3 regions of the Pseudomonas sp. CBS genome follow, and region 2 is predicted to be linked to each of the others. Evidence: predicted binding sites of a transcription regulator. Region 2 holds the regulator's gene; each other region holds the start of a gene.
What was found. The regulator FliA, encoded in region 2, starts transcription of late flagellar genes. The targets are predictions, from matches to a motif close to CTAAAGTTTNNNNNNNNNNNGCCGNTAA.
Positions count from the first base shown of each region.

Region 1: NVB75_RS05250 (methyl-accepting chemotaxis protein) is a predicted target of FliA. The motif match lies at 4,517-4,544, and genes of this name have one in related genera.
Region 3: flgM (flagellar biosynthesis anti-sigma factor FlgM) is a predicted target of FliA. The motif match lies at 3,356-3,383, and genes of this name have one in related genera.

Region 1 covers NZ_CP102929.1:1,172,062-1,181,753, reverse strand. The annotation lists gene NVB75_RS05270 (alpha/beta fold hydrolase) at 1-835, opposite strand, end outside; gene NVB75_RS05265 (YqaA family protein) at 892-1,323, opposite strand; gene NVB75_RS05260 (DUF411 domain-containing protein) at 1,327-1,773, opposite strand; gene NVB75_RS05255 (SRPBCC family protein) at 1,928-2,383, opposite strand; gene NVB75_RS05250 (methyl-accepting chemotaxis protein) at 2,465-4,459, opposite strand; gene NVB75_RS05245 (aldo/keto reductase) at 4,624-5,619, opposite strand; gene NVB75_RS05240 (LysR family transcriptional regulator) at 5,738-6,655, shown strand; gene NVB75_RS05235 (AraC family transcriptional regulator) at 6,646-7,551, opposite strand; gene NVB75_RS05230 (carboxymuconolactone decarboxylase family protein) at 7,654-8,214, shown strand; gene NVB75_RS05225 (acyl-CoA dehydrogenase family protein) at 8,267-9,328, shown strand; gene NVB75_RS05220 (ABC transporter ATP-binding protein) at 9,325-9,692, shown strand, end outside.
Region 2 covers NZ_CP102929.1:2,471,293-2,480,984, reverse strand. The annotation lists gene flhA (flagellar biosynthesis protein FlhA) at 1-1,802, shown strand, start outside; gene flhF (flagellar biosynthesis protein FlhF) at 1,814-3,130, shown strand; gene fleN (flagellar synthesis regulator FleN) at 3,236-4,069, shown strand; gene fliA (RNA polymerase sigma factor FliA) at 4,066-4,806, shown strand; gene NVB75_RS10970 (chemotaxis response regulator CheY) at 4,977-5,351, shown strand; gene NVB75_RS10965 (protein phosphatase CheZ) at 5,370-6,158, shown strand; gene NVB75_RS10960 (chemotaxis protein CheA) at 6,170-8,398, shown strand; gene NVB75_RS10955 (chemotaxis response regulator protein-glutamate methylesterase) at 8,448-9,569, shown strand; gene NVB75_RS10950 (flagellar motor protein) at 9,569-9,692, shown strand, end outside.
Region 3 covers NZ_CP102929.1:2,639,466-2,649,157, forward strand. The annotation lists gene flgB (flagellar basal body rod protein FlgB) at 1-394, opposite strand, end outside; gene cheR (protein-glutamate O-methyltransferase CheR) at 630-1,457, opposite strand; gene NVB75_RS11835 (chemotaxis protein CheV) at 1,501-2,433, opposite strand; gene flgA (flagellar basal body P-ring formation chaperone FlgA) at 2,514-3,278, shown strand; gene flgM (flagellar biosynthesis anti-sigma factor FlgM) at 3,420-3,743, shown strand; gene flgN (flagellar protein FlgN) at 3,792-4,259, shown strand; gene NVB75_RS11855 (flagellar brake protein) at 4,355-5,104, shown strand; gene NVB75_RS11860 (MFS transporter) at 5,166-6,548, opposite strand; tRNA gene NVB75_RS11865 (tRNA-Arg) at 6,891-6,967, opposite strand; gene NVB75_RS11870 (hypothetical protein) at 7,305-7,532, shown strand; gene NVB75_RS11875 (PA3371 family protein) at 7,553-7,732, shown strand; gene NVB75_RS11880 (Arc family DNA-binding protein) at 8,170-8,496, shown strand; gene mgtE (magnesium transporter) at 8,601-9,692, opposite strand, start outside.

The sequences.
Region 1 (9,692 bases), 1.3 Mb from region 2:
CTTTGCCAATGGCGGTGTTGTCGGATGTGCCGATCAACAGCAGGGTGGGCATCTGCAGGTCCTTGAACTCGTAGTACACCGGTTGGGTGAAGATCATGTCGTAAATCAGCGCCGAGTTCCACGCCACCTGGGTGTGGCCGGGGCCTTTGTTCATGCCGGCGAGCATATCGACCCAGCGGTCGTATTCAGGCTTCCAGCGGCCGACGTAGTAGGTGTCGAGCTCGTACTTGCGGATGCCTTCGGCGGTCAGTTTCAACTCGCGCTCGTACCACTGGTCCACGCTGCGGTAGGGCACGCCAATGGCCTTCCAGTCTTCCAGGCCGATAGGGTTCACCAGTGCCAGCTGTTCGGTTTGCTGCGGATAGAGCAGGGCGTAGCGCGTCGCAAGCATGCCGCCGGTGGAATGGCCGAGGAGGGTGGCTTTCTGAATGCCGAGTTTTTCCAGGAGTTGGTGGGTGTTGATCGCCAGTTGCTGGAAGCTGTACTGGTAATTGTCCGGCTTGCTGGAGGTGCAGAACCCGACCTGGTCAGGGGCGATCACTCGGTAGCCGGCGTCGCTCAGGGCCTTGATCGAATCCTCCCAGGTGGCGCCGCAGAAATTCTTGCCGTGCATCAGCACGATGCTGCGCCCGTTGGCCTTGCCCTTGGCCGGCACGTCCATGTAGCCCATCTGCAGGGATTTGCCCTGGGACTGGAAGGTGAAGTGTTCCACCGGGTAAGGGTATTTGAAACCTTGCAGTTCGGGGCCGTAGATCGGGCCCTCGGTGGCGGCGAATGCGGGAAGGGCGCTGCCGAGCAGCAGGCTCGCGACGCAGAGTGAGCGGATTTTGGACATGGGTACAGGCTCCGGGAACAGTGCCCGGATGCTGTGGCGAGGGGATTAACGGGAGATTAAATCCAGTGCAGGGTGAGCATGGCCAATACCCCGTAGCGCGCCCCTTTGGCCAGGCTCACCAGCAGCAGGAAACGCCAGAACGGCTCGCGCATGACCCCGGCCACCAGCGTCAGCGGATCGCCGATGATGGGCACCCAACTGAGCAACAATGACCAATGGCCCCAACGTTGATAGTGGGTACGGGCCTTTTCCAGATGCTTCGGACTCACCGGGAACCAGCGCCGTTCCTTGAACCGCTCCACCGAGCGGCCCAGCAGCCAATTGACTACCGAGCCCACTACGTTGCCAACCGTTGCTACCCCGAGCAGCAGCCACAGGCTGTAACGCCCGCTGATCAACAGCCCCACCAGCACCGCCTCTGATTGCATCGGCAACAGCGTGGCGGCGCCGAAGGCGGCGAAAAACAGTCCCAGGTAACCGGCAAGCATCAATCAGCGTGCCGGATAGTCAGCCACTACCACGTCTTTGCCATCGCGAGTCAGGCCGATGACCTGATAGGCATCACTGCTGCCGTCCATCTCCATGCCCGGCGAGCCTAACGGCATGCCCGGTGCGGCAATGCCCAGCAGGTCGTCGCGCTTGCGCAGGGCCAACACCTGATCGGCGGGCACATGGCCTTCAACGAACTTGCCGTCGATCACCCCGGTATGGCACGACGCCAGGCGCGGTGCCACGCCCAGGCGTTGCTTGACCTCGCTCATGTTGGTTTCCACGTGGTCGTTGACCTTGAAGCCGTTGCTTTCCAGGTGGGCAATCCACTTTTTGCAGCAACCGCAGTTGGCATCGCGGTGCACATCAATCGGGATCAGCTCGGCAGCCTGGGCCAGGGGGCTGATGAGCAGGGCCGACAGCACGGCCAGTCGCAGGGTAGTTTTCATCATCATCTCGTCAGATAAAGGGCAACAGCCGGGCATTCTCCGCGCTTTTTACAAAAGGGTTTCCCGGGAGTGTTACGAGGTTTTACGAAACGCCGACAGCACCAGAATAACGGCCTGGTGCTGTCGGAAAACTGAGAGGGAGATGACGGTTTTGTCAGGAAGACGGGGATTCCAGGCGCTGCTTGAGCTGGTCAAGGGCTTGGTTGGACAGGGCGATCATGCGCTCATGCAGGGTGGTCAGTTGCAGTTCGGTTTCATAGGTAAGCACACGGGTAAACAAAGTGCCGTCGCCTTGGGCCTGCAAGAAATAGTGAATGCAGCCGTCGACTGCCAGGGAAGTAAATGCGGTCTTGAACTCCCGCGGTGGCTGCGCAACCTGCACGCGATAGCTCATGGGTACCTGCACACCCAGCAGGTCGATAGTCTCGGTAAAACGGTGGCCAGTGGGCAATGAGCCTGTGGTGCCGGTGTCAGCGCCCAGGGATGTCGGATGCCATTCATGCCAGCGATCCGGTTGGGTGACATAGTCGTAAACGGCTTCGATAGGGGCCTGGATATAGCGTTCCTGACTGATCCGCTCCAGACGGATCGGGTGCTCAACTGCGTGCATGACACACCTCCTGTGTGGCGGAGCGAACTGTCAGAATAGTCCGGCTCCCGCGCATTGCACGGGAGCTTTCAGGCTATTTTTTCAACGCACCTTGAAGCGACCCATCAATGCAATAACCCGGCCATTGGCATCCAGCAGGCTCTGGGTGTTGTGCTCCGTGGCGTGGCCGCTTTGCACCAGTTCTTCAACCATATGGCGGATGTGCACCATGCTGCGGTTGATTTCCTCGGTCACCGCGCTTTGCTGTTCGGCGGCGGTGGCGATCTGGGTGCTGAGGTTGTTGATATGGCTGACGGAGCCGGCCATCTCGTCCAACCCTGTGTTGACCCTTGCCGTGGCGTCAGCGGCAGACTGGCAGCTGGCCTGGGTGGCTTCCATGGCCGTCACCGAAGAACTCACGCCCGTGGTCAGGCGCGCCAGCATTTCATTGATCTGCGAAGTGCTGGCCTGGGTACGGGCAGCGAGGGCGCGGACTTCGTCGGCCACCACCGCAAACCCGCGGCCTTGTTCGCCGGCCCGGGCGGCTTCGATGGCCGCGTTGAGTGCCAGCAGGTTGGTCTGGCCGGCGATGGCGCCGATCACGCCGAGGGTTTCGGTGATGCGCGCGGCATCCTGGCGCATGTTTTCCACGGTGTGGGTGGCGCTGGAAACTTCGCCGATCAACGCGCTGACGCTGCGGGACGCTTCCCCGACCACCACTCGCGAACGGTCGGCGTGCTCGTTGGCGCGCTGGGTGAACGCAGCAGTTTCGGCGGCGTTCTCGGCCACGGTATCGGCGGTAGAGCTCATCTCGGTGATGGCGGTGACGGTCTGGTCGGTTTCCGAGGCATGTCGCACCAGGATCTGGTTGGTCTGGGCCGAGGTCTGCTGCAACTGCGCCAGGCTCGACGACATGGCGCCGGTCGCCTGGGTCACTTCACCGATCATGTTCTGCAGGTAGACGATAAAGCGGTTCACCGAATGGCCAATCGCGCCCAGTTCGTCCTCGGCACGAATGGTGATGCGCCGGGTCAGGTCGGCGTCGCCGTTGGACAGCGCGTCGATATTGGTCTTCAGCGCAGTCATCCGGTGTACCAACTGGCGGATGGCGTACACCTGCAACAGCACCAGCAGCAGAATCATCGGGATTTGCAACATCGCCAGCGTACCCAGCACATCATCACGTTGGGCGGTGATCAGCGAAGTCGGCAGCGCAGTAGCGAGGAACCACGGCGTGCCCTCAATCGGGCGCATGAAGAAGGTGCTGGCCACGCCCTGGTTGTCGAACTCACTGCGCTGCAGGGATTGGTCGCGATGGGCGAGGCCGGCGCTGACCTGGGCGGCAAAGGCCGAAGTGCCGGCCAGTTCGCTGATGTTTTTCAACACCACCGGGCCGCTGATGCGCGTGCTGTTGCTGATGATCTTGCCGTCGCCTTCGACAATCAGCATTTGCGCGCCAAGGTCTTTTTCCTTGCCGGCCACCAAGTCGTTGAAGAAGCCCAGGGTCACGTCGATGGTGGCGACGCCATACGCGGCGCCGTCACGCTGGATCGCCATGGCGCAGTTGGTGCGCGGCTCCTGGCTGGCGTCATCCTTGTAGGCCGCTGCCCAGGCGCACTGGCCGCGCGGCGAGGCGAGGCCGCCTTTGTACCAGCTCTGGTCGTAGTAGTTGGGGGCCGCGTCGCTGTTCCAGAACGTATTGACCGCCAGCTTGCCCGAGGCATCGCGGTGCCAGAAGGTGCTGTGCTTGTTGCGTCCCGGCGTGCGCTGGTTGGGCAGGGGCCAGATGCCGCCGCCGAACACTTTCAATTCGCCGTACTGGTCCACCAGGCCGGGCAGCACCTTGTCGATGGCGTCGCTGTCCAGCAGCGGGATGGTTTGGGTGATGCTGCGTTGCTGGGCCTGAACCTTGTTCAGCTCGCCCTGGATCTGCTCGGCCACTTCGGCAATGCGATTGAGGGCCACCTGTTCTTCGGTGTGGCGCAGCTTGGGGGCCACCAACTGTCCGATGCCCACGACCGTCAGGACGAATAACAACAGGACGAACAGCACCAGAAACAGGGTGTAGCGGGCTTGGATAGAGCGCAATGAGGGCATGGGGTCGTCCTTACGAAGCGTTATTGTGCGACGCGGCTTTGTTAGAGCTTCGAAGGGCTATCGGCTTGGGAAGGGCGAGCTTGAGGCACTGTCGTGCAAGAAAATCCAGGGCAAGGATTTAAGGAGCGGAACTGGCGAGCCAGCCCCGGTCCAGCGTGGCAGGATTATTTGTCCAGCATCTGCATAACCGCTTCCGGGTAACGCAGCCCTGCCGTTGCATTGGCCGGGAAGATCGCCTCCAGCGCCGCCAGCTCGGCCGGGCTGAGCTTGACCTCCAATGCCGCGACGTTCTCTTCCAGGTACTTGCGTTGCTTGGTCCCCGGGATCGGGATCAGGTAATCCCCTTGCGCCAGCACCCAGGCCAACGCCAGTTGCCCGGCCGTCACGCCCTTGTCGGCAGCCAGGGCTTGTACCTGGTCCACCAGCAGCAGGTTCTTCGCAAAGTTCTCGCCCTGGAAACGCGGGCTGAAGCGGCGGTAATCATCCGCCGAAAAATCATCCGGACTTTTCAGTGCGCCGGTCAGGAAGCCACGACCCAGCGGGCTGTAAGGCACAAATGCGATCCCCAGGCGTTGGCAGGCGGCGAGGCAACCGTTGTCTTCCTGATCACGGCTCCACAGCGAATATTCGCTTTGCAGGGCGCTGATGGGATGCACCTTATGAGCGCGCTCGAGGGTGGCCGCCGAGGCCTCACTCAGGCCCAGGTAACGCACCTTGCCTTGCTTGACCAACTCGGCCATGGCGCCGACGGTTTCTTCAATCGCCACTTCAGGGTCGATGCGGTGCTGGTAGTAGAGGTCCAGGGTTTCCACGCCGAGGCGTTTCAGGGTGCCGTCGATGGCGTCGCGAATGTACTCGGGACGGCCATTCACCCCACGCAGCGCGGGGTTCGCCGGGTCACGCACGATGCCGAACTTGCTGGCGAGAAACACCTGGTCGCGCTTGCCGGCGATGGCTTTACCAATCAGTTCTTCGTTGGTATGGGGGCCGTACATGTCGGCGGTGTCCAGCAGGTTGATCCCCAGTTCCAGGGCGCGGTGCAGAGTGGCGATGGCTTCGGTGGTGTCGGTGCCGGTGGTGTAGAAATCGGTCATGCCCATGCAGCCGAGGCCGATGGCGGACACCTGGGGACCGTTTTTACCGAGTTGACGTGTGTGCATGGGTCCAGCTCCTGTGTGGGAAGGGCTCCATTGTTGCCCTCGACAAAAGCGGGATAAACCGGCTAAAACCACTATCACTATTATGAAATTCTAAATAATCCCTGAAGGAAACCGGCCCGTGGACCGTTTTAATGCGATGCGAGTGTTCGTGCGGATTGTCGAACTGGGCGGGTTTGCCAAGGCGGCTGACAGCCTGCAACTGCCGCGCGCCTCGGTCACCATCCTGATCAAGCAACTGGAGGCGCATCTGGGGGTGCAGCTGTTGCAGCGCACCACGCGCCAGGTCAGCCCGACCCTGGACGGTGCCGCCTACTACCAACGTTGCGTGAGCCTGCTGGCGGACCTTGAGGAAACCGAGGCGGTATTCTCCACCAGCCGACGAAACCCGCGCGGCACGCTGCGTATCGATATGCCGTCCGGGATCGGGCGCTTTCTGGTGATTCCGGCAATGCCCGAGTTCACCACACGTTACCCGCAGATTGATCTGGAAATTGGCCTCAACGACCGCCCGGTGGACCTGATCCGCGAAGGCGTTGACTGCGTGTTGCGCGGCGGCCTGGCGCTGGATGAGTCACTGGTGGCCCGGCCGCTGGCAATGATGGATCAAGTGACCTGCGCCAGTCCCGGGTACTTGCAGCAGTTCGGTATGCCATCGACGCTGGATGACCTGGCAGGCCATCAAGTCGTGGAATATTTCTCCAGCACCAGCGGCAAGCGTTATGGCCTGGAGTTTCAGATCGGCAACGATATCCGTTTGATCGACCTGCCCAAGCAAGTAGCGGTCAACAGTGCCGACGGCTACCTGGCGGCCTGTGAAGCGGGTTACGGCCTGGTGCAGACGCCGTACTACCACGCCGTTCGCCAGTTGGAAGCGGGCACGCTGGTGGAGGTGCTGGCGCATGAGCCGCCGCCGAAGTTGCCGCTCACTGCGTTGTACCCGCCCCATCGGCAACTGTCGCAACGGGTGCGGGTATTTGTCGATTGGCTGGTGGAGCTTTGCGCCCGGCCGGGCAACGGGTTGCAGCGTCAGCCTTGAGCCTTGCGGTAGGCGCCGGGCTGGATCCCGGTGACTTTATGGAAGGCGCGGGTAAAGGCGGCGACCGATTGATAACCCACGGCAAGGGATACGTCCGCCACCGTCTGGTCTTGCTTGAACAGCTGGCAGGCGTGGCGCACGCGCATCATCAACAGCACTTGCCCCGGCGACTGGCCGCAGAGTTCATTGAAACGCTTGAAGAACGCCGACCGCGACAAGCCCGTGCAGGCCGCCATGCTTTCCAGGGTCCAGGGATCGGCGGGGCGTGCAATCAACTGTTCCAGCAGGTTGGCAAACGCCGGTTGCCGGGCCAGCGCCGCGAGCCCGCCGAGGTCGGAGTTGTCCAGCACCTGTTGGCGCAGCACGTACAGAAACAGCAGGTGGCACAGGCGCTCCAGCAAGGCGGGCGAGGGCGCCGGCGTGCGCTCGCATTCCTGCAGGATCAATTCGAACAGGTTGCGCGCGGCGGTCAGCGAAGGGTCACCGGCCCGCAGGATGATCCAGGCGGGCAGGGTGTCGACAATCATCGCCGACAGCCCGGACTGGAAATGAAAGAACCCGCACACCAAACCCACGCCGTCACTCGCCTGGTTGTCCAGCGGCACCATTGGCTTGCGCGGGCATTCCTGGGCGCCGGCGGCAGTGCCATCGCTGGACAAGCGGTAGGCCAGGTCCCGCAGCAGGAAAACCGCATCGCCGTTGTTCAGTGGGTAAGGGGTCGGGTCGCCATCGATGTGCATCCAGCACTGCCCTTGCACCACCAGGTGAAAACTCGCGCTCGCCAGGCCGTGGGTGCTGGCGTGCCAGTCGCCGCAGTAACGCCCGACGTGAAACAGACTGGTGTTGAGTTCGAGGCTATCTAATAACCAATCGACGAGGGAACTGGACGAATTCATCTAACGGAAAGACTCTAGAGCAAGTAATCGCTACTTTAGACTATTGAGCGGATTTTTTATAACCAACAGACTTGGTACACGATTCCATGAGGAGACCACTCCATGTCCCGCGTACCGATGCTAACCCTGGAAACCGCCCCTGAAGCGGCCAAGCCCTTTCTGGAAAACGCCCTGAAGGGTTCCGGGTTCATTCCCAATCTGTTGGCGGTGCTGGCCAATGCCCCGGCGGCACTGGAAACCTACATCACCGTGTCGGGCCTGAACGCCAAGTCCGACCTGAGCCTGGCCGACCGTGAAGTGGTGCAACTGATTGCCGCCACCAACCATGGTTGCGATTTCTGCGTCGCCGGGCACACTGCCGTAGCGCGCAACAAGGCCAAGCTGCCGGAAGACGTGATCGACGCCCTGCGCCAGCGTGGCGAACTGCCCAACGAGCGTTATGAGACACTGGCCGCGTTCACCCGTGAAGTGATCGCCACCCGCGGTGATGTCAGCGACGCCGGCTACGCCGCATTCCGTGAGGCGGGCTACACCGACGGTCATGCGCTTGAGGTTATTCTGGGCGTCAGCCTGGCCACCCTGTGCAATTTCGCCAACGTGTTTGCGCGCACGCCGCTCAACCCGGAGCTGGCGCAGTACCGTTGGGAAAAACCGGCAAGCTGAAGGCGCGCAAGCGTTCGCGATGGTAAACATGCTGTAACAAGGAGAAACATGAATGCTTGACCCAATCTTGAGCCGTTGGCTCGATGTTCAAGCGCAGGCCCTGGATGTGGGCAGTTGCGATCCGCAGGAAGTGCTGCCACGGCTGGCAGAGGCCAATGTATTACGTATCGGTGTGCCCAAGGACCTTGGCGGCCTGGGCGGCGATGTCACGGGCGCGATTGAGGCGATTGCCGATGTGGCCAGTCACTCCCTGGCCTCGGCGTTTGTGTGCTGGGGCCAACGTTCGTTTATCGAATATCTGCTGCAAAGCCCGAATCAGCGCCTGCGTGAGCAACTGCTGCCGGATCTGCTGAGCGGCAAGCTGGCCGGGGCCACCGGGCTGTCCAATGCGATGAAATTCTTGTCGGGTATCGAGTCGCTGCAAATCAGCGCCGAGCCGACCGATGACGGCTGGAACCTCAATGGCCGCCTGCACTGGGTGACCAACCTGCGCAAGAACGGGTTTGTGGTGGCTGCCGCTATCGAGCATGCCCAGGGCGGCGCGCCGTTTATCCTGGCGATCCCTGATTCGGTGTCCGGTCTGCAACGTTCCCGTGACCTGGAACTGTTGGGCCTGCAATCGAGCAACACCGCAGCCCTCGGCTTTGAAGCGGTGGAGCTGAGCCGCGACTGGTTGCTGCATGACGATGCCCGCAAATTCCTGCCGGCCGTGCGCCCGGCGTTTCTCGGTTTGCAATGCGGCATGTCCATCGGCCTGGCGCGACGCTCGCTGGCGGAAGTGGCTAATCATTTGGGTTCCAGCCGCACCGTATTGCGTGAAGAGCTGGAAGTGCTGCGCACCTCGCTGGAACAGGCGGTCAACGACCTCAAGAAAGGCTTGCTGAGCGGCCGCTTCGGTACCGAGCCGGTACCGTTATTCCGCCTGCGCATTGCCCTTGCGGAAATTGCTGCCAGCGCTGTCCAACTGGAACTGCAAGCCAGTGGCGGCAAGGCCTACCTGACCGCCCACGGCAGCGGCTTTGCCCGGCGCTGGCGCGAGTCGGCGTTTGTGCCGATCGTGACCCCGAGCCTGGTGCAGTTGCGCACCGAGTTGAACCGTCAGGCCAATCTATGAGCCAGGCGGTATTGCACGCCCAGGGAATTTGCCTGGGCTATGGGGGCAATTCGGTGCTGGAAGGGTTCGATCTGCAGTTGCAACCCGGCGAAGTGGTGTCGATCCTCGGCCCCAGCGGTGTTGGCAAGTCCAGCCTGCTGCGGGTGCTCGCCGGTTTGCAGGCGCCCCAGGGCGGCAGCATCCGCCTGCTGGGCGAACCGTTGAATGGCCCCCATCCGCGGGTGGCGGTAGCGTTCCAGGACCCCAGCCTGTTGCCGTGGCTTAGCCTGGAAAAGAACGTCGCCTTCGGCTTGGATTTTGCCCGCCAGCCGCATCTCAGCCCTGAAGAGCGTCGCAGCCGGGTCGACCACGCGATCCACGCCGT
Region 2 (9,692 bases):
TGATCCAGGCCTTCGGTGAGGTGGTGATCGGCGGTAACTACGTGGTCGGTATCGTGGTTTTTGCGATCTTGATGATCATCAACTTCGTGGTAGTGACCAAGGGCGCCGGGCGGATTTCCGAGGTGAGCGCACGTTTCACCCTCGATGCGATGCCCGGCAAACAGATGGCCATCGACGCCGACCTCAACGCCGGCCTCATCGATCAGAACCAGGCCAAATCCCGTCGTCTTGAAGTCGCCCAGGAAGCCGAGTTCTACGGTTCCATGGACGGTGCCAGCAAATTCGTGCGCGGTGACGCCATCGCCGGCCTGTTGATTCTGTTTATCAACCTGATCGGAGGCATGGCGGTCGGCATCTTCCAGCACGGCATGACCTTCGGCGACGCCGGCAAGGTTTACGCCCTGCTGACCATCGGTGACGGTTTAGTGGCGCAATTGCCATCACTGTTGTTATCTACAGCAGCGGCGATCATGGTGACCCGTGCTTCGGGCTCCGAAGACATGGGCAAGCAGATCAGCCGGCAGATGTTTGCCTCGCCCAAGGCGCTGGCCGTGGCGGCGGGCATCATGGCCATCATGGGCATTGTGCCGGGCATGCCTCACGTCTCGTTCCTGAGCATGGCCGCGATGGCCGCTGGTGGCGCTTACCTGTTCTGGAAAAAGCAAAACAACATCAAAGTGATTGCCCAACAGGAAGTGGCACGCCAGCAGGAACTGCTGCCATCCCCGGCCCGGGCCCAGGAAACCAAGGAGTTGGGCTGGGACGACGTGACCCCGATCGACATGATCGGCCTGGAAGTCGGCTACCGCCTGATTCCCCTGGTGGATCGCAACCAGGGCGGTCAATTGCTGGCGCGGATCAAGGGTGTGCGCAAGAAGCTGTCCCAGGACCTGGGCTTCCTGATGCCTACCGTGCACATCCGCGACAACCTAGACCTGGCCCCCAGTGCCTACCGCCTGACCCTGATGGGGGTGATCCTGGCCGAAGCCGAGATCTACCCGGACCGCGAACTGGCGATCAACCCGGGCCAGGTGTTCGGTACCCTAAACGGGATTACCGCCAAAGATCCGGCTTTTGGCCTGGAAGCGGTCTGGATCGAAATCAGTCAGCGCAGCCAGGCGCAGTCGCTCGGCTACACCGTGGTCGACGCCAGCACCGTGGTCGCGACGCACCTCAACCAGATTCTGTACAAGCACTCCCACGAGCTGATTGGCCACGAAGAAGTCCAGCAACTCTTGCAATTGCTGGCCAAAGCCTCGCCAAAGCTGGCCGAAGAGCTGGTGCCGGGCGTGCTGTCTACTTCGCAACTGCTCAAGGTGCTGCAGGCGCTGTTGGCCGAGCAGGTGCCGGTACGGGACATTCGCAGCATTGCCGAAGCTATCGCCAACAATGCCGCCAAGAGTCAAGATACTGCCGCTCTGGTGGCTGCGGTGCGCGTCGGATTGTCGCGTGCAATCGTCCAAAGCATTGTAGGGCTTGACTCCGAGCTGCCTGTGATCACCTTGGAACCAAGGTTGGAACAAATATTGCTCAATAGTATTCAGAAGGCTGGGCAGGGCGCTGATGAAGGCGTGTTGCTGGAGCCAAGCATGGCTGAGAAGCTGCAGCGTTCGTTGATTGAGGCCGCGCAGCGCCAGGAAATGGAAGGCCATCCGGTGATCCTGCTGGTGGCTGGCCCCGTCCGGGCGATGTTGTCGCGGTTTGGACGCCTGGCTATACCGAATTTGCATGTATTGGCTTACCAGGAAATTCCTGACAATAAGCAAGTGACTATCGTCGCGACAGTAGGGCCCAACGGCTGAGGTAGTGGGATATGCAAGTGAAGCGTTTTTTCGCCGCCGATATGCGTCAGGCCATGAAACTGGTACGTGATGAGTTGGGCGCCGACGCTGCGATTATCGGTAACCGTCGTATTGCCGGCGGTGTCGAGCTGACGGCTGCCCTGGATTACAAGCCCTCGGCCCTGGCGCCGCGTGTGCCGAACATGGAACTGGAAGACGAGCTGCGCAAGACCGCTTCGCGCATTGTCTCGGCCCAGGCTGAACTGAGCATGCGTGGCGACAGCGACGCTTCCACCAATCGCCAGCTGTTTGCCGGGTTGCCGCTGACGGCGTCCGAGCCGCTGGTAGAGCCGACTTTTGTTGAACCGCCGCGTCCTGCTGCGCCCGCCCCGGCGGCAGCGGTAGACCAGCGGGTATTCGACTCGATGCGTTTCGAACTCAACGGCCTGCGTGAACTGCTGGAAGTGCAGCTGGGCTCGCTGGCCTGGAACCAGTTGCAGGGCAGCCAGCCGCAACAGGCCAACCTGTGGCGTCGCCTGCAACGCATCGGCCTGTCCGGCCCGTTGTCCCGCGACCTGCTGCAACTGACCACGCAAATTGAAGAACCTCGCCAGGCCTGGCGCATGCTTCTGGCCCACCTGGCGCGGATGATCGTCACCCCGGAAATCGAACCCCTGGAAGAAGGCGGCGTGATTGCCATGGTCGGCCCTGCCGGCATGGGCAAGACCACCACCCTGGCCAAGCTGGCCGCACGTTACGTGCTCAAGTACGGCGCACAGAACATCGCGCTGGTGAGCATGGACAGCTACCGCATTGGCGCCCAGGAGCAACTCAAGACCCTGGGCCGCATCCTCAATGTGCCGGTGACCCACGTCGACCCGGGCCAGTCCCTGGCCAACGCCCTCGACCCGCTGCTGCGCAAGCGCGTAGTGCTGATCGACACCGCCGGCCTGCAAGCCAGCGACCCGGCCCTGCGCATGCAGCTGGAAAGCCTGGCCGGGCGCGGGATCAAATCCCGAAACTATTTGGTACTGGCCACTACCAGCCAGAAGCAGGTATTGACCGCCGCCTATCACAGCTACAAGCGCTGTGGGCTGGCGGGCTGCATCCTGACTAAACTGGATGAGACGGCGAGCCTGGGCGAAGTATTGAGCCTGGCCATCAGTCATGAATTACCGGTTGCTTACCTGACCGACGGGCCGCGGATCCCGGATGATTTACATCTGCCGCGCCGTCATCAGTTGGTCAGCCGGGCTGTCAGCGTGCAAATGCAGGAAGAACCGAGTGAGGAAGCGATGGCTGACATGTTTGCTGACCTCTACCACAGCCCGAACAAGCGTGTCGGCTGAGGCAATATGAACACATTGCAAAGTATCTACATCGATGGCCTGCCAGCAGTTCACGCGGCCAACTTATGTAGCCTGCGTCTAAGCAAGACAAGGTAAAGAAATAAAATGGGCAGCATGCATCCCGTACAGGTGATCGCGGTGACCGGCGGCAAAGGTGGCGTCGGGAAAACTAACGTGTCAGTGAATTTGTCCCTGGCTCTGGCAGAGCTTGGCCGTCGCGTCATGCTGCTGGATGCTGACCTGGGTCTGGCGAACGTTGACGTTCTGCTGGGACTGACGCCCAAACATACCCTGGCCGATGTGATCGAAGGCCGCTGTGAGCTGCGCGACGTACTGTTGCAAGGCCCTGGCGGGATTCGCATCGTGCCGGCCGCTTCCGGCACCCAGAGCATGGTGCACCTGAGCCCGGCGCAGCATGCCGGCCTGATTCAGGCGTTCAGCGACATCGGCGACAACCTCGACGTGCTGGTGATCGACACCGCCGCCGGGATCGGCGAATCCGTGGTCAGCTTCGTGCGCGCAGCCCAGGAAGTATTGCTGGTGGTGTGCGATGAACCAACCTCGATCACCGACGCCTACGCCCTGATCAAGCTGCTCAACCGCGACTACGGCATGAACCGCTTCCGCGTGCTGGCCAACATGGCCCAAAGCCCGCAGGAAGGGCGCAATCTGTTCGCCAAGTTGACCAAGGTCACAGATCGCTTCCTCGATGTCGCCTTACAATACGTTGGTGCAGTTCCCTACGACGAGTGCGTACGCAAGGCCGTGCAAAAGCAGCGTGCGGTCTATGAAGCGTTCCCTCGTTCGAAGTGCGCATTGGCGTTCAAGGCTATTGCCCAGAAGGTCGATACCTGGCCGTTGCCCGCCAACCCTCGGGGGCATCTGGAGTTTTTCGTCGAGCGATTGGTGCATCAGACGAGCGCAGGACCGGTGCTATGACAGCCAGCGGCTACAACCTTTACAAGAAGTCGGCACGTGACAGTCAGGTCGAATTGATCGAGCGCTATGCGCCCCTGGTCAAGCGCATTGCCTATCACTTGCTGGCGCGCTTGCCCGCCAGTGTCCAGGTCGAAGACTTGATCCAGGCCGGGATGATCGGCTTGCTCGAAGTGTCGACCAAATACGACGCGAGCAAGGGCGCGAGTTTCGAGACCTACGCGGGGATTCGTATCCGTGGAGCCATGCTCGATGAAGTGCGTAAAGGTGATTGGGCGCCGCGTTCGGTACACCGCAATACGCGGATGGTGAGTGACGCAATTCGCTCAATTGAAGCAAAAACCGGTCGCGACGCTAAAGATCACGAAGTTGCGGCCGAACTCCAATTGAGTCTCGACGATTATTACGGGATTTTGAACGATACCTTGGGCAGCCGCCTGTTCAGTTTCGACGACCTTTTGCAGGACGGCGAACATGAAGGGCTGCACGAGGACGGCGCGAGTGCTCATCTCGAACCGTCACGCGATCTGGAAGATGAACGCTTCCAGCGTGCGCTGGCGGACGCGATTGCCAATTTGCCGGAGCGTGAGCGACTGGTGTTGGCGCTGTACTACGACGAAGAGCTGAACCTCAAGGAAATCGGTGAGGTCCTGGGGGTCAGCGAATCGCGAGTCAGCCAGTTACACAGCCAGTGCGCGGCCCGCTTGCGGGGGCGTTTGGGAGAGTGGCGAGCGCGCTGACAGGCAGTGTGGGGACACTGCGAACGATACCGTCCAGGCTCTGCGCCCGGACGGGCTTGGCCCGTGGTGCGCCCCCGGTAGTCCTTTTTGTGTAACGCCTGTTGATTGATATGGCGCGCCCAGGTGCTGGGCGCGTTTAAGACTGCTTGGAGGTCGAATTGGACAAGAACATGAAAATCCTCATCGTTGATGACTTCTCAACGATGCGGCGGATCATAAAAAACCTGTTGCGTGACCTTGGGTTCACTAACACGGTCGAGGCGGATGACGGCATTACGGCGATTCCGATCCTCAACAGCGGGAGCATCGACTTTCTGGTAACAGACTGGAACATGCCGGGCATGACCGGTATCGATCTGCTGCGCCACGTGCGCGCTGATGAAAAACTGCGCAGCCTGCCTGTGCTGATGGTGACCGCTGAAGCCAAGCGTGAACAGATCATCGAAGCCGCCCAAGCCGGGGTTAACGGCTACGTGGTCAAGCCATTCACTGCACTGGCCTTGAAAGAGAAGATCGAAAAGATCTTCGAACGCATCGGTCATTGATGCTGCCACGGGGGAGCTATGGAGCATAAAGAATCATCGCAGGCCGACTTTGAGTCGACCCTGAAAAAACATGCTCACCAACTTGTCGAAAGCCTTGAAAAAGGCCATTTCGGTGACGCGGTGCAGTTGATCCATGAGCTCAACCAGACCCGTGACCGCGGCCTGTACCAGGAAGTGGGCAAGCTCACGCGTGAGTTGCACAGTGCGATTGTCAATTTTCAGATTGACCCGCACATGCCCCAGGCCGAAGAAATCTCGCAGATCACGGATGCCACCGAACGCCTGTCCTATGTGGTCAGGCTGACTGAGGCGGCGGCCAACCGCACCATGGACCTGGTGGAAAACGCCACGCCTCTGGTCAACGGTATGGCCAGTGAAGCCAAGGCCCTGAGCACTGACTGGGGCCGGTTCATGCGTCGGGAAGTGGGCGCTGAAGAGTTTCGTGAGCTGGCGCGTCGGGTTGAAGGCTTTTTGTCCCGCAGTGAGCAGGAAAACCGCACGGTTTCCAGCAACCTGAATGACATTCTGCTGGCCCAGGACTACCAGGATCTCACCGGTCAGGTGATCAAACGCGTGACCCAACTGGTCACCGAAGTGGAGAGCAACCTGCTCAAACTGGTGTTGATGGCGGGTCAAGTTGACCGGTTTGCCGGCATCGAACATGACCGCGAAGCGATCCTTTCTGAAAAAGATCCACAAAAACACCTCGCCAAGGGTGAAGGTCCGCAGATTCATGCCGATAAACGTGAAGACGTTGTATCCGGGCAAGACGACGTAGACGATTTGCTGTCCAGTTTAGGCTTCTAAGGAGCACACCCATGAGCTTCGGCGCCGATGAAGAAATCCTTCAGGATTTCCTTGTAGAGGCCGGCGAAATTTTAGAGCAACTGTCGGAACAACTGGTCGAGCTGGAAAGCCGACCGGATGATGCGAACCTGCTCAATGCAATTTTTCGCGGTTTTCACACTGTAAAAGGGGGCGCCGGCTTCCTCCAGCTCCACGAGCTGGTGGAGTGCTGTCACATCGCCGAGAACGTGTTCGACATCCTGCGCAAGGGTGAGCGACACGTCGACTCGGAACTGATGGACGTGATCCTGGAAGCGCTGGACGCGGTCAACGGCATGTTCAGTGAAGTGCGCGAACGTGCACCGATCACGGCCGCCACTCCGGAACTGCTGGCCGCCCTGGCGCGCCTGGCGGAACCTGCGGCCAATGCGCCGGTGGTCGAAGCGGTGGCTGAGCCTGTCGCCGAGCCCGCGGGCGACGTGACCGACAGCGAATTTGAACAACTGCTGGACTCGCTGAACGCCGTCAAGGCCGAAGCCGAAGCTCCGGCGGCCAGTACGCCGGCCATGGTGCCGACCACTGAAGACATTACCGACGCCGAGTTCGAGTCGTTGCTCGACCAGTTGCACGGCAAGGGCCAGTTTGCCCCGGACGCGGTGGCCGCAGCGCCAGCGCCTACGGAAGCCGCGGCGCCTGCCAGCAACGAAATCACCGACGACGAATTTGAAGCGCTGCTGGACCAGTTGCATGGCAAAGGCTCGTTTGCTGCCGATGCACTGCCGGAAGTCGCCGCGACCGCCGCAACCGCCGCCGCTCCTGCAGCACCCGCTGCTGCTACTGCTGCCGCTGCACCGGCCGCCGATGGACTGATCTCCGATCACGAATTCGAAGCCCTGCTGGATGAACTGCACGGCAAGGGCAAGTTCACCGAAGTGGTCGGCGCTGCTGCACCGGCTGCTACAGCTGCCGCTGCGGTGGCAACGCCAGCCCCGGTGGCCGCCAAGGCCGCTGCACCAGTGGCTGCAAAACCTGCCCCGGCACCCGCGCGTGCCGCTGCTGCCCCGGCCCCGGATAAGCAACCGGCCAGTGAAGCCGAAACCACCGTGCGGGTTGATACCGCGCGCCTGGACGACATCATGAACATGGTCGGCGAACTGGTGCTGGTGCGTAACCGCCTGGTGCGCCTGGGCCTGAACAGCGGCGATGAGGCCATGCAAAAGGCCGTGTCGAACCTCGACGTGGTCACCGCCGACCTGCAAACCGCCGTCATGAAGACCCGGATGCAGCCGATCAAGAAAGTCTTCGGCCGCTTCCCGCGTCTGGTTCGCGACCTGGCACGCCAGCTCAAGAAAGAGATCAACCTGGAACTGGTGGGTGAAGAAACCGACCTCGACAAAAACCTTGTCGAGGCCCTGGCCGACCCGCTGGTCCACTTGGTGCGCAACGCAGTCGACCACGGCATCGAGTCCCCGGAAGAACGTGAAGCCTCGGGCAAGAACCGCCTGGGCAAAGTGATCCTGGCGGCCGAACAGGAAGGCGACCATATCCTGCTGTCGATTACCGATGACGGCAAAGGTATGGACCCGAATATCCTGCGGGGCATCGCGGTCAAGCGCGGCGTGATGGACAAGGACGCCGCCGACCGTCTCACCGACACCGAGTGCTACAACCTGATCTTCGCCCCGGGCTTCTCCACCAAGACCGAGATTTCCGACGTGTCGGGCCGTGGCGTGGGCATGGACGTGGTGAAGACCAAGATCAGCCAGCTCAACGGCTCGATCAACATCTACTCGACCAAGGGCCAGGGCTCGAAGATCGTCATCAAGGTGCCGTTGACCCTGGCGATCATGCCGACCCTGATGGTGATGCTGGGCAACCAGGCGTTTGCCTTCCCGCTGGTCAACGTCAACGAAATCTTCCACCTCGACCTGTCGCGCACCAACGTGGTGGACGGCCAGGAAGTGGTGATCGTGCGCGACAAGGCGCTGCCACTGTTCTACCTCAAGCGCTGGCTGGTGGCTTCGGCCAAGCATGAAGAGCAGCGCGAAGGCCATGTGGTGATTCTTTCCGTGGGCACCCAGCGTATCGGCTTCGTGGTCGATCAACTGGTGGGCCAGGAAGAAGTGGTCATCAAGCCTTTGGGCAAAATGCTGCAGGGAACCCCGGGCATGTCGGGTGCGACCATTACCGGTGACGGTCGGATCGCGCTGATTCTGGATGTTCCGAGCATGCTCAAGCGTTACGCCGCACGGCGTATTTGATTCGGCCCGGGCAGGGCGGTTGTCCCTCGCCCGGCCTAACGGAGTGTTTATGGTAGTCAAGGTCCTGGTGGTGGACGATTCAGGTTTCTTCCGCCGCCGCGTCTCGGAAATTCTTTCATCGGATTCCAATATCCAGGTGGTCGGCACGGCCACCAACGGCAAAGAGGCGATCGATCAGGCCATGGCCCTCAAGCCAGACGTGATCACCATGGACTACGAGATGCCGATGATGGACGGCATCACGGCGGTGCGGCACATCATGCAGCGCTGCCCGACTCCGGTGTTGATGTTCTCCTCGCTGACCCACGAAGGCGCCCGGGTCACCCTGGATGCGCTGGACGCCGGCGCGGTGGACTTCCTGCCGAAAAATTTCGAAGACATCTCGCGCAATCCCGAGAAGGTCAAGCAGATGCTCTGCGAGAAGGTGCACAGCATCTCCCGCAGTAACCGTCGCAGCCTGTTCAGTGCGCCGGCACCGGCACCTGTTACACCGCCACCGGCCGCCCCGAGCACCTTTGGTCGCCCGGCGCCTGCGCCGGTTGCGCGCCCGGCCGCAGCGCCTGTGCGTACGGCTGCGCCCACCGCGCATTCGCCAGCACCCAAGCGCAAAGCCTACAAGCTGGTGGCCATCGGTACCTCCACCGGCGGCCCGGTTGCCTTGCAGCGGGTGTTGACCCAGTTGCCGGCCAACTTCCCGGCGCCGATCGTGTTGATCCAGCACATGCCGGCCGCGTTCACCAAGGCCTTCGCCGAGCGCCTGGACAAGCTGTGCCGCATCAGCGTCAAGGAAGCCGAGGATGGCGACATCCTGCGCCCGGGCCTCGCGCTGCTGGCCCCTGGCGGCAAGCAGATGATGGTCGATGGCCGTGGTGCGATCAAAATCCTGCCGGGTGACGAGCGCCTGAACTACAAACCGTGTGTGGATATCACCTTCGGTTCAGCGGCCAAGTCCTACGGCGACAAAGTTCTGGCGGTGGTGTTGACCGGCATGGGCGCCGACGGTCGCGAAGGCGCACGCCTGCTCAAGCAGGGCGGCAGCGCGATCTGGGCCCAGGATGAAGCCAGCTGCGTGATCTATGGCATGCCCATGGCCATCGTCAAAGCCGACCTGGCCGACGCCGTCTACAGCCTCGACGACATCGGCAAGCACCTGGTGGAGGCCTGCCTGTAATGGATGTATTGAGCCTGATTGGCATCATCATGGCGTTTGTCGCGATTATCGGCGGCAACTACCTCGAAGGCGGCCATCTGGGTGCCCTGGCCAACGGCCCGGCAGCGTTGATTGTGATCGGCG
Region 3 (9,692 bases), 170 kb from region 2:
GGGCTGACATCAGCCCTTTGAATTTGCTGTTGAGCAGGGTGAAGCTGGCCTGGAAGTTCACCGAGTTCTCGGCGTAGGCCGATTGCTCCAGCTGAGCGTCCACGGTGTTCTGGTCGATCGACGGTTGCATCGGCGTGCGATACAGCAGCGACTCGTCACCATTGCCCAGGCCTTGCGCTTCGATATGACGGCTGTTGGTCATGTTCAGGGCGAAGGTGCCGTTCTTGGTCTTGTCTTGCTGTGCAGCGAGCACGGCAGAGAAGTCCAGATCCCGAGCCTTGTAGTTCGGGGTGTCGGCGTTGGCGATGTTGTTAGCCAGGACTTCGGCACGCTGGGCGCGGAAGCCCAGGGCTTGTTCGTGGATACCGAGCGCTTTATCGAAGCTGATGCTCATGGCGGAGACCTATAGGGGCTGACCTGCTTTTCGTAACTAGGATTTAGCAAGGGCCATGCCAAGTTGCTGGAGCGCCGTAAATCAAGGGTTTGCGGGGCAATTGCCGGCGGCAATGCCAGAAAAGCGGCAAAGGGTTTCCGCGAAACGCCAGTAAAGCGGCAATGAGGGCTTGCCGCTTTGCGGCCATAAAAAAAGGGAGGCCTGTGCAGGCCTCCCTTTTTTGTTCAAGCATTCATCACTTGGCCTGGTAAATGATCCCAGGGCTGCACTGCACCATCTGGTAATGATCCGGCAAACCGTTCAACGCCTCGGAAGCGCCCAGAAACAGATAACCACCGCGTTTGAGGGTGCCGTGGATGCGCAACAGAATGTCTTTCTTCACCTCGGCCGAGAAGTAGATCAGCACGTTGCGGCAAAACACCATGTCGAACTTGCCCAGGCTGGCATAACTGTCCAGCAGGTTGAACGAGCGAAACTCCACCCGGCTCTTGATCGGCGCCTTGACCGCCCAGCGTCCCGCGCCTTTAGGATCGAAGAACCGCTGCAAGCGCTCCGGAGACAACCCGCGCCCCAGTGCCAGGCTGTCGTACTCACCGGTCTTGCAGTTGGTGAGCATGGTGCCGGACAAATCCGTGGCCACAATTTGCGCCCCGGCCTTCAACTGGCCCATGTTGGTCCGCTCGAACTCATCGATGGCCATCGAAATCGAATACGGTTCCTGCCCCGACGAACAGGCGGCCGACCAGATGCGCAGGCGCTGGCCCGGTGCGGCCTTGATCGCTTCAGGCAGCACCTTGTTCTTGAGCACTTCAAACGGATAGGTATCGCGAAACCACAAGGTTTCGTTGGTGGTCATGGCATCGACCACCATCTCCTTGAGCCCGCTGCGCGGCTGGCCCTGGATCCGTTGCACCAACTCCCCGAGGGACTTGATGCCCTGCTGCTCCATCAGTTTGTTGAGACGGCTGGATACCAGGTATTGCTTGTTTTCACCGAGCAATATGCCACAGGCTTTTTCCAGGAAGACCCGGAACTGTTCGAAATCCAAATTACCCGTAGACAATGATACCGCCTCTTAAATCGTGTGACCGCCAGGGAAAAGGCCCCTAGCCGTGATCTGCTGCCTTGATCCGGTCGACTACCCGGGATGCCAGGTCATCAGGGCGGAATTTGGCCAGGAAGTCATCGGCACCGACCTTCTTGACCATCGCCTGATTGAATACACCCGACAACGAAGTATGCAGGATGATGTGTAGTTTTTGCATGCGTGGGTCGTTGCGTATCTCGGCCGTGAGGGTGTAGCCGTCCATTTCCGGCATCTCGATATCCGAGATCATCATCAGGAATTCTTCTTCCGGCTTCTTGCCCTCGTCCACCAGCTTGCGCAGGTAATCCAGGGCCTGTCGACCGTCATTGAGCGCCACCACTTCAACGCCAACCGTCTGCAGGCAACGGGACACCTGTTTGCGCGCCACCGAGGAGTCGTCCACCGTCAGCACTCGCAGCGAGATCGCCTTGTGCGCGGTTTCGGCGTCTACCACACCCACCGATATCGCCTCCGAGGTCGGAGCCACTTCGGCGAGGATTTTCTCCACGTCGATGATTTCCACCAACTGGTTGTCGACCCGCGTCACTGCCGTTAGGTAGTGATCGCGGCCGGTGCCCTTGGGCGGCGGATGGATCTCTTCCCAGTTCATGTTGACGATGCGTTCCACCGAGCGCACCAGGAAACCCTGAGTCTTGGTGTTGTACTCGGTGATGATCACGAACGGACTCTCGCGATCCTGCAAACCCGACGAACCAGTGGCCATGGCCAGGTCAAGAATCGGGATGGTCGCGCCACGGATATTGGCCACACCGCAAACCACCGGGCTGGATTTGGGCATGATTGTCAGCTTGGGACACTGCAGTACTTCCCGAACCTTGAAGACGTTAATCCCGTAAAGCTGCTTGCCGTCCAGACGAAACAGCAGCAACTCCAGGCGATTCTGCCCCACCAGCTGTGTACGCTGGTTCACTGAATCCATTACACCGGCCATGCACAGACTCCTACGCTAAAACTTAGGGGTACGACGCGTCCCCAACACTAAACGGCACGAGCTTTGCTTTTTTATTGGCCATGGACATCAAAACGACAGTTTCCCGACGCCTCCGATCCCCACAGTACCGCAGATTGCTCTGCGTCTCGATGGCGTTGCTTGCCTTGGCTACGGGCCAGCCGGCCCGCGCCGATAACGTCACCTTGCCTGATCTACTTATCGGCGTCACTCAAGGCTTTCTTGAGTTCACTGTAGAAGATTATCTGGCGACGACGCAGACACCGGGCCGCTATGAAATCCAGGTCAACCAATTGGATCCGCGCTTGCGCATGCCCATGTGTGACAGAGAATTGACAGCTTCCCTGGAAAGCCCCGCCCAGCCCATCGGGCGCGTGACCGTGAAGGTGCGCTGCGAAGGCGCCTCGCCCTGGACGGTGTTTGTGCCGGCCCAGGTCAAATTGTTCCGCGACGTCGTGGTGGTGACACGCCCGCTGAAACGCACCGGAATCATTGGTGATGAGGACATTGCGATGCGTGAACGGGACATCAGCCTGATCAATCAGGGCTATCTCACTTCCCTGGATCAGGCGCTCGGGCAGAAACTTACCCGACCAATGGTCGCCGACCAGGTGATTACCCTGGTCCATCTTGAACAGGCCGAAGTGGTGCGCAAAGGTGACCAGGTGGTGATCTCCGCCAGCAGCGGCGGCCTGAATGTAAAAATGCCGGGGGAAGCCCTCTCCAATGGCGGCATGAGTGAACAGATTCGCGTGAAGAACCTCAACTCCAACCGCGTGATCAAGGCCCGGGTGACGGCACCGGGGCAAGTTGAGGTGGCTTTATAGATCACTGGCATCGGACGCCGGCTTTTCCTACACTGTGCGCAAAGCGGTATCGCGTATAGGTTTATTGTCAATCGAGCCTAAAGTTTGTCCGGGTATGGCCGAAAACATGGCAAGCGTCCAAATACCCAGAGGTTTTTTAACATGGTCATCGATTTCAGTCGTTTGAATAACGCCCTGCCAACGCCCGGTTCTTCACGCACCAACGGTGCCAAAGACAGCGTTGAAGCCAAGTCCCAGCCTCTGCCTGCCAAGACAGAACAGGCCGGTGCGAGCCAAAGCGGGGAATCGGTACACCTGAGCAATGAGGCTCAACAGTTGCAAAAGGTCACTGACTCGCTGAGCGATCAGCCGGTTGTCAATAAAGCTCGCGTGGCTGAATTGAAGCAGGCGATTGCGGATGGCAGCTATAAGGTCGACAGCAACCGTGTAGCCAGCAAGCTGCTTAACTTCGAAGCCGAGCGCTAGGCAAAGGCCTGCGCCAGGCTTTTGGACGCTTAAAACCCAAGGCCAGCCATGCACGACGAAAACTTGCTACAACTGATCATTGAAGACCTGCCTCCTGCACAGCAGTTGCTGGAGCTACTTCGGGAAGAGTCCCTGGCCCTGTTCGGCCGGGACATGCGCATGCTGGAAGAAATTCTGGCGCGCAAGCAGTCGTTGATCGTCCTGCTGGAACAGCACGGCAAGAAGCGCAGCCAGATTCTCCTCAGCCTGGGCCTCTCGGCCGACCACAAGGGCCTGGAGCAACTCGCCAGCCACTCTACGGTGGGCGACCAGTTGCTGGCCCAAAGCAAAGAACTCAACCAGTTACTGACCCTGTGCCAGGAAACCAACCTCCTCAACGGCCAGGCGATCCAGCTGCAACAAGCCACCACCGCCAATCAGTTGCGTATCCTCCACGGCGGCGAGCCTCCGGCCCTCTACAACGCTCAAGGCTCCACCTCACGCCTGGCCAAGCCAAGCACCCGCAGCCAAGCCTGAAACCAGCTGACACGCGCCCTATCCAAGGCGCGTCACATGCTGGCAAAATGAAAGCACTTGCGTGTAGTCGTATTTTGTCTGGAGATGGAAGAACCGTGTTCAACGCCCCTAACGCGGAAGATGCTCCGCAGCCACCCAAGGTACTCACCACGCCGCTGGAAATCGCTGGCACCTTGCGGATGCTACAAGAGAGCCATGATCCGCTGATCATCACCTTCCACGAACGCAACCAGCGCTTTCAAAGCTACCTGGTGGAAATCGACCGGGACAGCCAGACGCTGGCCCTGGACGAAATGATCCCGCGGGACGGCGAACGCTACCTTGAGAATGGCGAAGCTTTCCGTATCGAAGGTTTCCACGATGGCGTGCGAGTGGCCTGGGAAAGCAACGGCACCCTGACCATCGACGAAGCTGGCGGCCACCGCATCTACCGCGGCAGCATGCCCGACGAAGTGATCTACCATCAGCGTCGCAATGCCTTCCGCGCCGCCCTGAAGCTGGCACAACTGGTCAGCGTCGAACTGGGTGGCGAAAAACTCAAGGCCCCCATCAGCGGCAAGTTGCTGGACATTTCCGCCACCGGCTGCAAATTGCGTTTCGAAGGGGACATCTCCGAGCGCCTGCAACTGGGCCAGGTCTACGACCGCTTTATCGCCGCCCTGCCCTTTGGCAGCATGACCACCGCGGTGGAACTGCGGTACCTGCACTTCGAAGAAAGGATCAACACCACCTTCGCCGGCGTACGTTTTCATAACATGAGCGGGCTGGTGCAGCGTCAGGTCGAGCGGTTTGTGTATCAACTGCAGCGTGAAGCTCGCCGCTTCGACAAGGACGATGATTTTTAAACACTAAAGATCGCGATAAAAAAAACGGGCAGTTCCTCAAGGGGACTGCCCGTTTTTGCTTTCAGGGGCGCGCCCTGCTCAGGTCATGGGGGTGCTCATCCGGGTCCGGATGCTCCGGGGGCTCGGTGACCGGTGATGGCTCCTGCACCTCGGGATCGACTTCAGGCTCAGGGTCCGGAACGGCGGTCTGCATCTGCTCCTGCACCACCTGCTCGTCCACGCGCGGGTCGAGGCACGCCACCAGCGGCGAGCTGGACATGCTGTCAGGCATCGCCACGTGATGCAGCGGTGCATCGTCCACCTGATGCAGGTTGGTGACGGCCTTGGGCCGGATGCGCCACACCAGGATCAACGCACACAGGCTGAAAAACGCATACAGCATGTGGCTGCCGAACAGCTTCATCACCACACCGGCCAACAGCGGGCCGACACTGGCGCCGATACCGTAGGTCACCAGCAACATCGCGGTAAGCGACACCCGGCGATCACCCTCGACGTGGTCGTTGGAAAACGCCACGGCCAGCGGGTACAGGCAGAACTGCACCAGGGAACACAGAAAGCCTGCGACAAACAGCACTTCCAACGGCACCTGGGTCATGATCGCCAGCGGCAACGCAGCCACCGCCAGGCACAGGGCGAAGCAGCGAATCAACAGCGCGCGATCATACCTATCGGACAACCAGCCCAACGGCCACTGCACCAGCAGCCCGGCAAAAATACAACTACCCATGAACAGACCGACCTGCTCGGTAGTCAGCCCCTGCTGGGACGCGTACAGCGGCGCCAAACCGTAGAACGAGCCCACGATCAACCCGGCCCCCAACACCGTACTGAGGGACTGCGGTACCCGCTTGATAAAGAAGCGCGGTTCCATCGGCGCCGGATGCAGCGGTGCCGGGTGAATACGGCGAGTCATGGCCACCGGCACCAGACACAGCGCGAAACACAGCGCGACCAGCATCAGCAACTCAAGGCCCAACTCAGGGTGCATCACAAGGATCAGTTGGCCCAGCACCAGGCCGAGGTACGAAGCAATCATATAGCCGCTGAACACCGCACCGCGCTGCTTGGCTTCAGCCTGCTCGTTAAGCCAGCTCTCGATGACCATGTACTGGCACATCATGCCCAGGCCGACAATCATCCGCAGCACAATCCAGGCTGGCAGCCAATTGATCAGCCCGTGGCCCAACACCGCTGCGCCGACGATCCCGGCACAGGTGGCGTAGGCCCGGATATGCCCGACGCGGCCAATCAGGCGGTGACCGATCTTGCCCCCCAATACCAGGCCAAAATAGTTGGCGGCCATCAACGCACCCACCCACAGGCTGTCGACGTGATCCGCTGCCAGGCGCAAGGCCAGGTAAGTACTGAGCAGGCCAGAGCCGATCAGCATCATCAGGGAAGCAAAATAAAGGGCTCGAAAAGGTTTCCAGATCTGGCGCATCGGCGTTCCGAGCGGCTCCTTGCTGTGGATATCAGGACTACCAGAATGATAGTCCCGGGTCGTCGGGTCCGGACAGCCAAAACACGCGGTTGCCGGGGAATATTTTGCTCATGCCAATTGGCTACGTGTCAGACGCTCGACAGTGACCTGCGAGGTACACGATGCAGACGAATACTTGCGCCGCCCCGCTCGTGCCTCCCGTGTGAACCTCAAACGCGGGCAAGGTTCGGTTGGTGTTTGAAAAGACTGCCGGGCTCAAGCGCCCGGGCACAAAAAAGCCCCGCCAGATAAATCTGATCGGGGCTTCCTGACGTTTCGACCGCGTGGGCAGGAACGATTATGTGGTGTCCCAGGGCCGGTTCGAACGGCCAACCTTCCCCTTAGGAGGGGGATGCTCTATCCAATTGAGCTACTGGGACTAATGACAGCCAACCGGCAAGGAGCACGGCGACGGACGGCGTGCATGTTAACGGCGCAGGTCAATTTTGTCATGTCGTCCGTAGGCTTTTTGAGTGTAGGCCTACGCCCGTGACTTTAACCCGTATTCCACTCAACGATTACGGGCAGTTCGCCGCCATCGTGCAAAATGCACTCCCCCAAAATGCCATCATTGCAAATTGCAACATCAAGACAACACAGGTCACATATAACTATTTGATTTTAAAGGATTTATTATCAAATAAAGACTGGCACGACGCCTGCAATCCTTTATCCTACAAATACAGTCCGGCCCTGCCACCTGCGGAGTACATGCCAATGAACAGCGCACTTCTACTAGCCCTCAATACCGTTGCACTGGCTGCGTTGGTGATGTTCCATTTTCAATCCACCACCGCTGATGATGCCGCGCAGGTCAGCCAGGCGATCCCCCATCACCTGCAACAACGCCCGCAGCTGGCCGTCATGAAGCCGAACATGCAATCACCGCTGCAACTGACCCAGGGCACCCAGGCTGCCCCCGCTACTGAACACTGGGTTTTCTGAACTGCTTACCGGAGTATTCCATGACCAAATCCGCCTGGCTGTTTCTGACCCTGGCCCTGGCCGCCGTCGGTCTCGGCCTGAACGTGCTGTCGCAAGACGTACAGACCATCGCTTTCGTCGCTGCCGCTGTGTTCGGTAGCCTCTGGTTATTGGCAATCATCATTGGCCGACGCATCAAATTCGATCCCGTACTGCGCTGAATCCCCCCGCTCGTCGCCCTCTCTGTACAGGGTAGTCAACCTCAGGCTCACCCGTCCGAACGACTGACCATATGTCGCTCCGCCCTCGTAAATTGGCAATTTGCCACTAATCTTAAAGTTAAGGGCAAAAGGCCATATTGCTATAGGATGTGCGCCCGAAAAGCCTTTTGCGCCCAGGCCCTGCGGCCTCGACACCGATTTGGGTGCAACCGTGGAAAAGTTTTCCAACCAGTCCGCAAATTTTGAAATGAGTACTGGCATAAAGCCGGTAGCCGGTTCAATATTTGTCACAGAATTGACGCCAAGGAACTGGCAAAACTGAGGCATGATGCGGCCTCTTTGCAATTCAGGTTGAACATTTGGCAGCAAGTCTTGTCCTAACATGCATCTTGCGGCCAATTCCAAAAACCGCTCCCCTGAACTAACCGGTTAAATATATGCGCCCATTGAAACAGGCAATTTATTCCAGCCGTACGGCTGACAAGTTCGTCGTACGTCTGCCAGACGGAATGCGGGAACGCATTGCCGAGGTGGCTCGCAATCATCACCGCAGCATGAACTCCGAAATCATCGCACGCCTGGAACAAAGCCTGATTCAGGAAGGTGCGCTGGGCGACGAGCTGAGCATGCGCCTGGACAGCCCCGAGCTGTCACTGCACGAACGCGAACTGCTGCAGCGTTTTCGTCAGCTCTCCCACCGCCAGCAAAATGCTCTCGTCTCGCTTATCGCTCACGACGTTGAGGCAGCTGCAGAAGCCAACTGATTGGCAACCGAAAGCTGAAAGCCAGCCATGGGCTGGCTTTTTTTTGCCTGGGATTTGGTAAAGACAGGATCAAGGGGCAAAAGCCCCCTGACCGATAGAAGGGATCAAAGCAGGAAGATGGTTGCCAGGCCCAGGAAGATGAAGAAGCCGCCACTGTCGGTCATGGCAGTGATCATCACACTGGCGCCCATGGCCGGGTCCCGCCCAAGGCGCACCAGGGTCATTGGAATCAGAACCCCCATCAAGGCCGCCAGCAGCAGGTTGAGCGTCATGGCCGCGGTCATGACCACACCAAGGGACCAACTGCCATACAGCAGGTACGCCACGACGCCAATGACACCCCCCCACACCAGGCCGTTGATCAGCGCGACCGCAAGCTCCTTGCGCATCAAACGCTTACCGTGCCCGGTACCCACCTGATCCAGCGCCATGGCACGCACGATCATGGTAATGGTCTGGTTACCCGAGTTACCGCCAATCCCGGCCACGATCGGCATCAGCGCGGCCAAGGCCACCAGCTTCTCGATGGAGCCTTCAAACAGGCCAATAACCCTTGATGCAATGAACGCGGTAATCAAGTTAACCGCCAGCCAGGCCCAGCGGTTACGCAGGGACTTCCACACCGACGCAAAAATATCTTCTTCTTCCCGCAGACCGGCCATGTTGAGGACTTCGCTTTCGCTCTCCTCACGAATCAGGTCGACCATTTCATCGATGGTCAGACGGCCGATCAGCTTGCCGTTCTTGTCGACCACCGGGGCCGAGATCAAGTCATAACGCTCGAACGCCTGTGCAGCGTCGTAAGCGTCTTCGTCCGGATGGAAACTTACCGGGTCGTTGGCCATGACGTCCGCAACTTTCTTGTCCGGGTCATTGACCAGCAGGCGCTTGATCGGCAGCACGCCCTTGAGAATGCCTTCGTAATCGACCACGAACAGTTTGTCGGTATGCCCTGGCAGCTCCTTGAGGCGGCGCAGGTAACGCAGAACCACTTCCAGGCTGACGTCTTCGCGGATGGTGACCATCTCGAAGTCCATCAACGCACCGACCTGCTCCTCGTCGTAGGACAACGCCGAGCGCACACGCTCGCGTTGTTGGGCGTCGAGGGTTTCCATCAGCTCATGGACGACGTCACGCGGCAGCTCGGAAGCCAGGTCAGCGAGTTCGTCGGCATCCATGTCCTTGGCGGCAGCCAG